DNA from 3 places in the Variovorax restrictus genome. Region 1 is predicted to be linked to each of the others. Evidence: riboswitches for the same ligand, from Rfam matches in the RefSeq annotation. Region 1 holds a riboswitch; each other region holds the start of a gene.

The links. A riboswitch is a leader RNA that binds a small molecule or an ion and turns the genes downstream of it on or off. The one in region 1 is predicted to bind glycine.
Region 2: linked by a shared signal. The riboswitch ahead of ACSFA0_RS18730 (D-amino acid dehydrogenase) and the one ahead of gcvT (glycine cleavage system aminomethyltransferase GcvT) in region 1 are both predicted to bind glycine.
Region 3: linked by a shared signal. The riboswitch ahead of ACSFA0_RS21830 (FAD-dependent oxidoreductase) and the one ahead of gcvT (glycine cleavage system aminomethyltransferase GcvT) in region 1 are both predicted to bind glycine.

What each region holds. Positions count from the first base shown of each region.
Region 1 is NZ_JBPJZH010000001.1:2,332,932-2,337,131, reverse strand. It holds gene ACSFA0_RS11015 (TRAP transporter large permease) at 1-557, shown strand, start outside; gene ACSFA0_RS11010 (hypothetical protein) at 639-1,178, shown strand; glycine riboswitch at 1,200-1,287, shown strand; glycine riboswitch at 1,300-1,421, shown strand; gene gcvT (glycine cleavage system aminomethyltransferase GcvT) at 1,472-2,653, shown strand; gene gcvH (glycine cleavage system protein GcvH) at 2,684-3,055, shown strand; gene gcvP (aminomethyl-transferring glycine dehydrogenase) at 3,203-4,200, shown strand, end outside.
Region 2 is NZ_JBPJZH010000002.1:866,296-870,495, forward strand. It holds gene ACSFA0_RS18715 (glutathione S-transferase family protein) at 1-835, shown strand, start outside; gene ACSFA0_RS18720 (SDR family oxidoreductase) at 832-1,734, shown strand; gene ACSFA0_RS18725 (hypothetical protein) at 1,778-2,662, shown strand; glycine riboswitch at 2,801-2,905, shown strand; gene ACSFA0_RS18730 (D-amino acid dehydrogenase) at 2,955-4,200, shown strand, end outside.
Region 3 is NZ_JBPJZH010000004.1:172,414-176,613, reverse strand. It holds gene ACSFA0_RS21835 (FIST signal transduction protein) at 1-888, shown strand, start outside; gene ACSFA0_RS21830 (FAD-dependent oxidoreductase) at 885-2,111, opposite strand; glycine riboswitch at 2,192-2,298, opposite strand; gene ACSFA0_RS21825 (helix-turn-helix domain-containing protein) at 2,458-3,225, opposite strand; gene ACSFA0_RS21820 (hypothetical protein) at 3,354-4,200, shown strand, end outside.

The DNA.
Region 1 (4,200 bases):
TGGCCGTGTTCTACGCCCTCGTCGTCGGCATGGTGATCTACCGCGAGATCAAGGTGACAGACCTGTTCATGATCCTGCGCAAGTCGGTGCTGTCGTCGGCCGTGATCATGTTCATCATCGCCAACGCGGGCCTGTTCGCCTTCCTGATCACGCGCGCGGGCGTGCCCGACGCCATCGGCCACTGGCTGCAGGAGGTGCTCAAGTCGCCGGTGATGTTCCTGCTGGGCGTGAACGCGGCGCTATTCGTCATCGGCATGTTCATCGAGACCAGCGCGGCCATCATCGTGCTCGCGCCCATCCTCGCGCCGGTGGCGATGCACTTCGGCGTCGATCCGGTGCACTTCGGGCTGATCATGGTGGTCAACCTCGCGCTCGGCATGATCACGCCGCCTTTCGGCGTGAACCTGTTCGCGGCCTGCACCGTGGCGCGAATATCGCTCGACCGCATCGTGAAGGACCTGATCCCCTTCGTGCTGGTCGTGCTCGGCTGCTTGATGCTGATCACCTACTTCCCGGCGATCTCGCTGACACTGCGCGACCTGGTTTACGCGAAATAGCGCACGGGCGTGGCGGCGGCCTTCATGCCGCTGTCATGCCCTGCCCCGATGCTGGCGAGCCCATCTTCCGCCCGGCATCTCATGTTCTTCAGCAAGACCGACAAGGCCCGTGACGAATTGCGCCCTGGCCGCCGCACGCTGACCCAGCGCGAGCGCGCCGTGCTGCTGATGGCCGACGGCCAGCGCTCGGTGACCGACTTCGTGCCGCTCTTCACGGACCGCGACGAGGCGGTGCGCGTGGCGCGGCATCTGCTGCACGAGGGCTATCTGCATGCGCCGGACGAACGCATCGACGCGCCAGCCGTCGTCGTGCCGAATGTGCCCGAGCCATCGCCACCCGCCGTACCAGTCGCCGTGTCGGCCGACCCCTTCGACGGCAAGCCCTCCCTGGCGACCACGCGCATGTTCCTGTTCGACCTGTGCGAGCGAATGTTCGCGCGGCGTGATCCGGCGATGGCCGTCGTGCTGCGCGACACGCTGCGCGAGGCACGCGACCGCGTCACGATGCTGGCCGTGGCCGACATGATGCTCGCGGAGATACGGCAGGCCGCGGGCGACGAGCGTGCCGACGCCATCCAGGACCGCATCGCCAAGTTGTTGCCAGCCGAAACGGTGCACTGAGCCCGCGTCGATCCACTACACTCGCCCGGGTCAGGAGAGCGCCCGCACGGGCCACCGAAGGCGCAGGAACCCATCCGAACGCTCAGGTACCAAGGACTGACGAGGCGCCCGTTCACCCGGGCGTTTCCTTGCTGGAGAGAGGTCGGTCGTCCATCGCGACATGCCGGCCCACCGAAGGAGCAAACCCTAAGCCTGTGACCAGGCGGGGCGAATCTCTCAGGTAGAGCGGACAGCAGGGGTGGCCCATGACTTGCGTCGTGGATTCCGTCTGCCCCTTGTTTTGGAGAGCGCCCATGGCTGCTTCCGACGATTCGCTTCCGCTCCAGAAGACCCCGCTGCACGCCCTGCACGTCGAACTCGGCGCCCGCATGGTGCCCTTCGCCGGCTACTCGATGCCGGTGCAATACCCCGCCGGCCTGATGGCCGAGCACAAGCACACCCGCACCGCCGCCGGCCTGTTCGACATCTCGCACATGGGCCAGCTTCGCCTGGTCGGGCCCGATGCTGCCGCGGCCTTCGAGACGCTGATGCCGGTCGACGTGGTCGACCTGGCACCCGGCAAGCAGCGCTACGGCCTGCTGCTCAATGACGCAGGGGGCATCCTCGATGACCTGATGTTCTTCAACGAAGGCCACGGCTCGCTCTTCGTCATCGTCAACGGCGCCTGCAAGGCCGCCGACCTCGCCCACATCAAGCAGAGGATCGGTGCGCGCTGCGACGTGCAGCCGATGCCCGACCATGCGCTGCTCGCGCTTCAGGGCCCGCAGGCCGCCGCCACGCTGGCGCGGCTGTCGCCCGGCGTCGAGCGCTTCGTCTTCATGACGGGTGGCGCGGTGCAGATCGGCGACAAGGACGTGAAGATCCCGGCCTTCGTCACCCGCAGCGGCTACACCGGCGAAGACGGCTTCGAGATCTCGGTGAAGGCGAACGACGCCGAGGCACTAGCCCGCCTTCTACTGGCGCAGCCCGAGGTGCAGCCGATCGGCCTGGGCGCACGCAACTCGCTGCGGCTGGAAGCGGGTCTGTGCCTGTACGGCCACGACATCGACGAGACGACCACGCCGGTCGAGGCCTCGCTCAACTGGGCGATCCAGAAGGTGCGTCGCACCGGTGGTGCGCGCGCGGGCGGGTTCCCCGGCGCGGACAAGGTGCTGTTCCAGCTGGCGGCCGCGGCCTCGGGCGCGGCGGGCATCGCCGACCACGAGACGCTCAAGCGCCGCCGCGTCGGCCTGGTCGCGCTGGAACGCATCCCGGTACGCGACGGCACGCCGCTCGAGTCTTTCGAGGGCGCCGCCATCGGCCAGGTGACCAGCGGCCTGCTCGGGCCGACGGCCGACCGGCCGATCGCGATGGGCTACGTGGCAACCGCCTATGCGGAGCCGGGCACCCGCCTGCAGGCCATCGTGCGCGGCAAGCCGGTGCCGATGGAAGTGACCACCCTGCCCTTCGTGCCGACCCGATACTACCGAGGCTGATTTCTTTTTCACCCCTTATCAGGAGCCCCCATGAGCACCAAATTCACCAAGGACCACGAATGGGTCCAGGCCACCGGCAGCGACGCGATCGTCGGCATCACCGTGCATGCGCAGGACGCGCTGGGCGACGTCGTGTTCGTCGACCTGCCGGACGTCGGCAAGACCTTCGCGCAAGGTGAAGTCGCTGGCGTCGTCGAATCGGTCAAGGCCGCGGCCGATGTCTTCATGCCCGTCTCGGGCGAGATCACCGAAGTCAACGAAGCGCTGCGCGCCGACCCCTCGCTCGCCAACAGCGACCCGCTCGCGGCCGGCTGGTTCTTCAAGGTCAAGCTGAGCGAGCCCGCCCAGCTCGACGCCCTGCTCGAAGCCGCCGACTACGACAAGTTCGCTGCTGAAAATTGACTCGCCCCCAGGCTGCGCGCACTTCGTGTCGCTTCGCCCACCCCCTACCGGGGGCAACACCAGCGGCCCGGCGAAGCCGGTTCCGCGGTGTTCCACCTTCAGACCTGCCAGCTCATCCCGTGTTTGCCTGAACTGCTTCGACACCCCATGCCATCCAACGCCTTCCCCACCCTGCGCGAACTCGAGAACGCCGACGAGTTCATCGCCCGTCACATCGGCATCGAGCCGGCCGACGAGGCGCGCATGCTGCCGGTCATCGGCTCGGCCACGCGCGAGGAACTGATCGACGGCATCGTGCCGCCGGCCATCCGCCGCACCCGGCCGATGCAGTTGCCCGCACCGGTGAGCGAGGCCGACGCACTGGCCGAACTGAAGACGATGGCGGCGAAGAACAAGGTGGCGCGCAACTTCATCGGCCAGGGCTACTACGGCACCCACACGCCCGGCGTGATCCTGCGCAACATCCTGGAGAACCCGGCCTGGTACACGGCCTACACGCCCTACCAGGCCGAGATCTCGCAGGGCCGCATGGAGGCGCTGGTCAACTTCCAGACCATGGTCTGCGACCTGACCGGCATGGCGATCGCCAACGCGTCGATGCTCGACGAAGCGACAGCCGCGGCCGAGGCCATGACGCTGGCCAAGCGCAGCGTGAAGTCCAAGAGCAACATCTTCCTGGTGGCCGGCGACTGCCACCCGCAAACCGTCGAGGTCCTGCGCACCCGCGCCGCGCCGCTGGGCATCGAGATCAAGGTGAGCACCGCGTCGGAAACGCTGCCGCACCTCATGACCAGCGGCGACTTCTTCGGTGTGCTGGCGCAATACCCCGGCACCACCGGCCAGGTGCATGACCTGCGGCCGCTGGCCGGCCATGCGCATGCCTGCGACGCCGCGCTGTGCGTGGCGGCCGACCTGCTGGCGCTCACGCTGCTGGCGCCCCCCGGCGAGTGGGACGCCGACATCGTCTGCGGCACCACGCAGCGGTTCGGCATGCCGATGTGCAACGGCGGCCCGCACGCGGCCTACCTGGCCTGCCGCGACGCGTACAAGCGCTCGCTGCCGGGTCGGCTGGTCGGCGTGAGCGTCGACGTGCACGGTGCGACGGCCTACCGGCTCGCGCTGCAGACGCGCGAACAGCACATCCG
Region 2 (4,200 bases), on a different contig from region 1:
CATGCCCAAGCCCGACGTGCTGCCGCTCACTGGCGGCTACCGCAAGACGCCCTTCCTGCAGGTCGGCGCCGACATCTACTGCGACACCGCGCTCATCTGCGACGTGCTGGAGCACCTGCAGCCGGAGCCCTCGATCTACCCTGAGCCCAGCAAGGGCCTCGCCCGCACCCTGGCGCAGTGGGCCGACAGCACCTTGTTCTGGGCCGCGATGGCGCACAACTTCAGCCCCAAGGGCGCGGCCGATCTGTTCGCGAAGGCGCCACCCGAAGCGGCCAAGGCCTTCTCGGACGATCGCCGCGCCATGAGCACGAACATGCTGCGCCTGCGTCCGGCCGATGCCACCGGCGCCTACAAGTCGTACCTGCGCCGCCTGTCGGACATGCTCGACGACGGTCCTTATCTGATGGGCGAGGTGCCGACCATCGCTGACTTCGCCTGCTACCACCCGTTGTGGTTCACCCGCAAGCGCACGCCGTCGATGAGCGGCGTATTGCAGCTCGCGCCCGCGGTGCTCGACTGGATGGACCGCATGGCCGCCATCGGCCACGGCACGATGGAAGCCACCGACGCCGAGACCGCCATCGCGCACGCCGCCGCATCGGTGCCGCACACGTTGTTGACCGACAGCACCTTCCAGGACGAGCACGGCATTCCGCTGGGCAGCCGCGTCACCATCGGCGCCGAGAGCTTCGGCCCCGAGACGACCGAAGGCGAACTGGTGGCCGCCACCCGCACCCACTACACGCTGCGCCGCACCGACGCACGTGCCGGCACGCTGCACGTGCACTTCCCGCGCATCGGCTACATCCTCAAAACAGCAGAGACAACGACATGATTCAAGACTTTCAAGGCAAGACGGCGGTACTCACCGGGGCGGGCTCCGGCTTCGGCCTCGAATGCGCGCGCATCGGCGCGGCGCGCGGCATGAACCTGGTGCTGGTTGATGTGCAGCAGGACGCGCTCGACCGCGCCCGGGCCGAGATGGAAGCCGCCGGCGCACAGGTGCTGGCGCGCCGCGTCGACGTGTCGAAGGCCGACGAGATGGAGGCGCTGGCCGAAGCGGTGCAGCAGCGCTTCGGCGCCCCGCACTTCGTCTTCAACAACGCAGGCGTCGGCGCCGGTGGTCTGGTGTGGGAGAACACCGTGGCCGACTGGGAATGGGTGCTGGGCGTCAACGTGTGGGGCGTGGTGCACGGCGTGCGCCTGTTCACGCCGATGATGCTGGCCGCTGCCGCAAAGGACCCGAGCTACCGCGGACACATCGTCAACACGGCCAGCATGGCCGGCCTGCTGACGCCGCCGAACATGGGCGTCTACAACGTCAGCAAGCATGCGGTGGTCAGCTTGACGGAGACGCTGTACCAGGACCTGGCACTGGTGACCGACCAGATCGGCGCCAGCCTGCTGTGCCCGTACTTCGTCGCGACCGGCATCCACAGCAGCGAACGCAACCGCCCGGGCACGTTGCCGGCCGCCGAACTCACCAAGAGCCAGCTGATCGGCCAGGCCATGACGGCCAAGGCGGTGAACAGCGGCAAGGTGAGCGCGGCCGACGTGGCGGGCAAGGTATTCGACGCGATCGCCGCGAACCAGTTCTACGTTTTCAGCCATCCGAAGGCACTGGGCAACGTGAAGAGCCGGATGGACAGCATCGTGTCGATCACCAACCCGGCCGATCCTTTCCTCGAACGCCCCGACATCGGCCAGCAGCTGCGCGCGCAACTGCGGTCCTGAACTACAGGCACCGGTGGTGCCGGCGTGCTAACTTGGCCACACCATGCTGTCCTTTCACGCCATCTTCCGCCGTCTTCCTCTTCTGCTGCTCACGCCGCTCATGGCATGGGCGCTGGCCGGGCCTGCCGCTGCGCAGGACGGCAACGCGCTGAAGGCGAAGTACACGGCCCTCGCGTCGCGGCTGGCCGACAACCCGTTCCAGCGTCCGCTGGTGCTCGATTCGGCCGAGAAGCCCGATCGGCTGAGCGGCGACATCTACGCGGTGGTCGACCATCCCTTCGCCGACATCGGTGCGCTCGGCAAGCCGGGGAACTGGTGCGAGGTGCTGATGCTGCACCTCAACACCAAGCATTGCGTGGTGAAGGGCGAGGGCGGCGGGGCCGTGCTGGACGTGGCGGTCGGTCGCAAGTTCGATCAGCCGCTGGACCAGGCGCAGCGCGTGCAATTCGCGTGGAAGCCGATCGCCAGCGGCGCCGACTACGTGGCGGTACAGCTGTCGGCCGACGAGGGGCCGTTGTCCACGCGCGACTACCGCATCGTGTTCGAGGCTGCGCCGATCGCGTCGGGCAAGAGCTTCGTGCACCTCTCGTATTCCTACGCCTATGGCACGGCCGCTCGGCTCGCCATGAAGGCCTACCTCGGCACGCTCGGCAGCGGCAAGGTCGGCTTCACCGTGACCGGCCGCGACGCGCAGGGCACCCCCGAGCAGATCGGCGGCGTGCGCGGCGTGGTCGAGCGCAACACCATGCGCTACTACTTGGCCATCGACGCCTTTCTCGACGCGCCGAAGCCGGAGCAGCTCGATCGCCGGCTGGCGGCCTGGTTCGACGGCACCGAGCGCTATGCGCGGCAGTTGCACGAAGTCGAGCGCGCCGATTACCTCGCGATGAAGCAGAGCGAGTACAAGCGGCTCAAAGGCGGCGGTTGAAGAGCGGCGGCTGAAGCAAGGCTCGCCCGATCGGGCCTGCGCCGGTAGAATCCGCCATCTGCAGGAGAGTGCCGGGCCCCGTCCCGGCCACCGAAGGCGCAATCTCCCATGAACGCTCAGGTCCCGTACTGCACACCACCATCGCCGTCTGGAGAGCCGTCACGACCGTGACGCACCGAAGGAGCAAGGCCCGGCCGAAAGCCGCGGCTGAATCTCTCAGGTACCAAGGACAGGGGGAGCGGCACCACGCATGACACGCGTCATGCGTGCCATCGTTCCTCTGGAGTTCCCCATGAAAGTGGTTGTCCTCGGCGCCGGCCTGCTCGGCGTCACCTCTGCGTATTTCCTTCGTCAACTCGGTCACGACGTGACCGTGATCGACCGGCAGGCCTCGCCAGCCGCCGAGACCAGCTTCGCCAACGGCGGGCAGATCTCGGTCAGCCATGCCGAACCGTGGGCCAATCCGAGCGCGCCGCTGAAGGTGCTCAAGTGGCTGGGCAAGGAAGATGCACCGCTGCTCTTCCGCATCCGCGCCGACATGCGCCAGTGGCTCTGGGGCCTGCAGTTCCTGCGCGAATGCACGCCCGCGCGCACCCAGCACAACATCGAGCAGATCGTGCGCCTGGGCACCTACAGCCGCGACACGCTGCAGGCGCTGCGGCGCGACATCGGCATCGAATACGACCAGCGCACGCAGGGCATCCTGCATTTCTACACGAGCCAGAAGGAGTTCGACGGCGCCGAGGGGCCGGCCGCGCAGATGCGCGCTCTGGGCTGCGACCGGCGCGTGATCTCGGCGGACGAGGCGGTGCGCATCGAGCCGGCCTTGCGGCACATCCGGCCGCAGCTCGCCGGCGCCACCTACACCGCCGAAGACGAGTCGGGCGACGCGAACAGCTTCGCGCGCGAGCTGGTCGCACGCTGCCGCGCCGACGGCGTGCAGTTCCTGATGAGCCACACCGTGACGGCGCTGCGGGAGGCCGGCGGCCAGATCGACCACGTCGAGGCCACCGATGCCGATGGCCGCTTCCAGCGTGTGCGTGGCGATGCCTACGTGCTCGCGATGGGCAGCCTGAGCCCGCTCTACGCGGCGCCGCTGGGCATCCGCCTGCCGATCTATCCCGCCAAGGGCTACTCGGTGACGCTGCCCGTGAAGGACGCGTCGATGGCGCACCAGGTGTCGCTCACGGATGACGAGTACAAGCTCGTGTTCTCGCGCCTGGGCGACCGGCTGCGCATCGCCGGCACGGCCGAACTCAACGGCTACGACCGCGACCTTAACCGCGTGCGTTGCGAAGCGATCGTGCGCCGCACCGAAGAGCTCTTCCCTGGCGCGGGCGACCTCGAGCAGGCGCAGTTCTGGACCGGTCTGCGCCCGGCGACGCCGTCGAACGTGCCGATCATCGGCCGCTCGAAGCTGCCGAACCTGTTCCTGAACACGGGCCACGGCACGCTGGGGTGGACGCATTCCTGCGGTTCCGGCAAGAGCATCGCGCAGATCGTGAGCGGGCTCGCGCCGGAGGTCGACTTCGCGTTCG
Region 3 (4,200 bases), on a different contig from region 1:
CTGGTCCATGCGGACCCGCGCACGCACGAGCTCGCCGAACTGGTGGGCGAGATGGCAGGGCGTACCGACACCGGCTACCTCTTCGGCGGCCTTTCGTCCGGGCGCGACGAGTCGCTGCAGTTCGCGATCGGCGGCAACGGCAACATCCGCGGCCACGGCGCAGCGGGCGGCGTCTTCTCGGGCGGCCTGACGGGCGTGCTGTTCGGCGAAGGCGTGCGGCTGGTGTCGCGCGTCACGCAGGGTTGCCAGCCGGTGTCGCGCGAACGCGAGATCACCGAGGCCGACGGCAACCTGCTGCTCACGCTCGACGGCGAGCCAGCGCTCGATGTGCTGCTGGCCGACCTGAACGTGTCACTCGACCAGCCGCAGGCGGCGATCGAGGCGGTACGTGCCACGCTGGTGGGCCTGGTCGACGCGGGCCGCGACGGCATCCGCCGGACCGGCGACCTGGGGGACGACGTGCTGGTGCGCCACATCATTGGGCTCGACCCGACGCGCCGCGGCATCGCGATCGCCGATGAGGTCGAAGCCGGCATGCGCATGAGCTTCTGCCGGCGCAACGCGCAGGCCGCACGTGCCGACCTGATGCGCATCTGCGCGGAGATCCGCGAAGAGCTCGAGCCCGAGGAGCAGACACTGGCGACCGCACGCGCGGTGGCCGCGGGCGAAGCCGAGGCGGCGCCGCATCCGGCGCGTCGCGTGGCCGGTGCGGTCTATGTCAGCTGTTCGGGCCGCGGCGGGCCGCACTTCGGTGCGCCAGGCGCCGAGATGCAGATCGTGCGGCATGCGCTGGGCGACGTGCCGCTCGTCGGCTTCTTCGCGGCCGGGGAAATCGCCCGCCACCGCGTCTACGGCTACACCGGCGTGCTGACCGTCTTCGTCGCCTAGCCTTTCTCAAAGGCGAACTCGACCTCGGGCGACAGCCCGCTGACGATGCGTGCGATCGACTTGCCGGCACCGCAGGCGTGGATCCATCCGGCGGCGCCCGGGGCGACGTTCAGGAAGAGGTTGCGCATGCGGGTGCGGCCGATCAGCGGCAGGCCGCTGGCGCCGCGCGCGTAGGGCCGTGTGCTGAGCACGGCGCCGCGGGCGTCGACCACGCCGGGCAGCAGCCGCTCGACATCCGCGAGCAGGCGGGCCAGCCGAAGGTCGTCGGGCAGCGCGGCGGCGGCACTGTCGGCGCTGACCGTCGTCCACACCCGCAGGCGCTCGCCCTCCGGCGTCGCGATGCGCTGCATCCGCAGCCGGCTGTCCCAGTCATGGAGCAGTGCCGTCGGCGCGCGTTCTGCATCCTTGAGCGGCAGCACCACCGAATGCTCGTGCATCAGCCGCAGTCGCAGCGGCATGCCCAGGTCCTGCGCCACGGCCGCGCTGCCGCAGCCCAGGGCCATCACGTAGGCGTCGGCGCGCAAGGTGCTGCGTTCGCCGTCGGCATTGCGCAGCTCGACGTGGTCGACCCGGCCCTCTTGCGCATGCAGCTTCGTCACCGTGTGGTTCATGAGAAAGCGCACGCCGGCGGCACGGCACAGGAAGATGGTGCTGTCGGCGAAACCGGCGGCGTCGGACGAGGTGCCCTCGCGCGTGAAGGCGGCGCCGGCGAGTCGGCCGCGCAGCGATGCAAGGGCCGGCTCGAGGCGCACGGCCTCTTCGGCCGAGAGCAGGTGCATCACGCAGCCCAGCGCATGCAGGCGCGGCACGTTGCGCTCGAACTGCGCGAAGGCCTCGGCGTCGGTGTAGATGCGCATCCAGCCCGGCCCGCGGGGGGTCTGCGTCACACCGGTCTCGCGACCCAGCGCACGCACGCTCTCGCGGCTGTAGGCGCCCAGTCGCACCAGGTGTTCCATGCGTTCGGTCGGGCGATGGGCGGCACCGGTCAGGTAGCCGGCCCAGCCGTGCATGCGGTGGCGCATCCGATCGAAGGCCGCGCGCCACGAAAAGCCAGCGCCACGGGCGGCGGCGGGCTGGGCGGGAGCCGCTTTTGCGACCAGCCCGCGGGCCTTGGCGGCGGGTGTGCCATGACGGTCGATTACCGTCACCTCGTGGCCGAGTTGCTGGAGGTAGTAAGCCGAAGCGACGCCGAGCAGGCCGCCGCCCAAAACGATCACGCGCATGGTCCAGATCCTTGTGGGATGGCACAAACGGCGGATGCATGACAAGCCAGGTGGTGGCGGGTCGCATCCGGGTTCGGGTTGCCGCTCCCTCTGTCCTTGGTACCTGAGAGATTCGCCCGCAGCGGCGTGCGGCGGGGTTGCTCCTTCGGTGCATCGCGCGGGGCGATGGCTCTCCAGACGGCTAGATCAATAGACGGCAGTCATCGAACCGGCATGCGGTTCACCTCGGCGTTCATGGGAGTTTGCGCTTACGGTGGGGTGGGGGACACCCGCTCTCCTGCAGACCTAGAGTTTACCCTTGTTGACAATTTGGCGCGACTGGCCATTCGGCCTAGGCGGGTCGCTGTCAGGGCTCTCGGCTGGTCTTGCTCGGTTTGGCGTCGCTGCGGCGCAGTCGGGTGAAGGCCTCGAATTCCCAGTTGCGCATGCCCAGCAGCAGGGTGTAGCCCTCGCGGTCGTTGGGCGAGAGCTTCTGGTCGGTCTGGTGCTGCTGCGCGAAATCCTGCGCCACCCGCTGCAGCCGTTCGAGGAAGGACGGCGCCAGCGCCCGGCTGATCGAGCCGTGCACCAGCAGCAGACCCTCGGCCGGGCCGTCGAAGCCGCCACGGTAGTAGTCGAGCACCACGTTCTCCCGGAAGAAGTCCATCACCGGCCCGTGCGGCCGCCAGCGGAAAGTCTTGGCCAGCTTGAGCCGGTAGCGGTTGAGCGGGCGCAGCTCGATGATGCCGATGCGGTCGAGCTGCACCAGGCAGGCGATGCATTCGGCTTCGGTGATGCGGTAGGCCGCCACGATCTGCTCCAGCGTCCATTGGCTCAGCACGTTGATGGCCACCAGCAGCAGCTTCTTGTCGCGCACCACCGCCTTCTCCTGCTCCTGCGTCAGCTCGCGCAGCAGCGGCTGGGCGTCGGCCACGCGACGGGCCAGCTCGGCGAAGTCGATCTTGAGCGCCCGGCAGATCGCGTCGACCCGGCTGAGGGGCATGTCGCCCTTGGCCAGCATGCGCTTGACGCTCGATTCGGCCATGCCCAGCGCGCGCGCCAGGTCGGCGTAGGTCATGCGGGCGCTCTTGAGTTCGTTCTTCACGGCCTGGACGAGGTCGACGGTGGTGCTCATGGAAAACAGGTCCTTGGTACTGATTTTCGATACCGGTCGGCTTGGATTGGCAGACCGTATCGATTTTCGATGCCAATTTGTGCCGGTGGCAACTAGATTCCGCTCCCACCGCACCACCGGAGTCCACCATGAACCGATCCAAGCGCTTCCCGACCTCGCCGCTGTTCCAACGCCTGGCGCCGCAAGTCGCGCCGCTTGCGCCCCGCGAGCGCGCGCTGCTCTGGCTCGTCGCGGCCTTCGTGCTCATCGCCTGCTTCGGCCCGGCCATGCCCGACCCCACGGCGGGGGCCGGTTCCGGCTTCGCGGATGCGCGCGCCTGGCGCGACCTGCCCTTCGCGATGGACGTGCTGAGCAACCTGCCGTTCGCGGCCTTCGGTATCTGGGGCCTGATGCGGCTGCGGCGCTTCGACACCCTGCACGAGCGCTTGCGCTCGGCCGCCGCGCTGGACTGCGCCTGGCTGTTCTTCGCGGGCTTGATCTTTACTGCGGCGGGCTCGGTCTTCTATCACCTGCAGCCCGACGCGCTGCGGCTCGCGGCCGACCGCGCCGGCATGGCGATCGCCTTCGCCGGCATGCTGGGCCTGGCGGTGTGCGAGCGGGTCAGCCTGCGCGCCGGCTGGCCGGCCGCCTGCGTGGCGTTCGTGGGCGGGCTGGCGGCAGTGGCCGTGTACCACGAGCGGGGTGACGTGCTGCCCTGGGCGGTGGTCCAGTTCGGCGGCATGGCGCTGGTGCTGGTGCTCACCCTGCTGCGGCCGGTGCCGGGCGCGATGGGCCTGAAGCTCGGCGCGGTCATCCTCTTCTATGGCGTGGCCAAGCTGTTCGAACTGGGCGACCAGGCGGTCTTCGAGGCGACCGGCGAAGTCGTCTCGGGCCACACGTTCAAGCACCTGGTCGCAGCGTGCGCCGCCTGGCCGGTGCTGCAGGCGGTCGACGGGCTGACCTGCCGGGCCCTGCGGCACAATCCACGCGCCACCG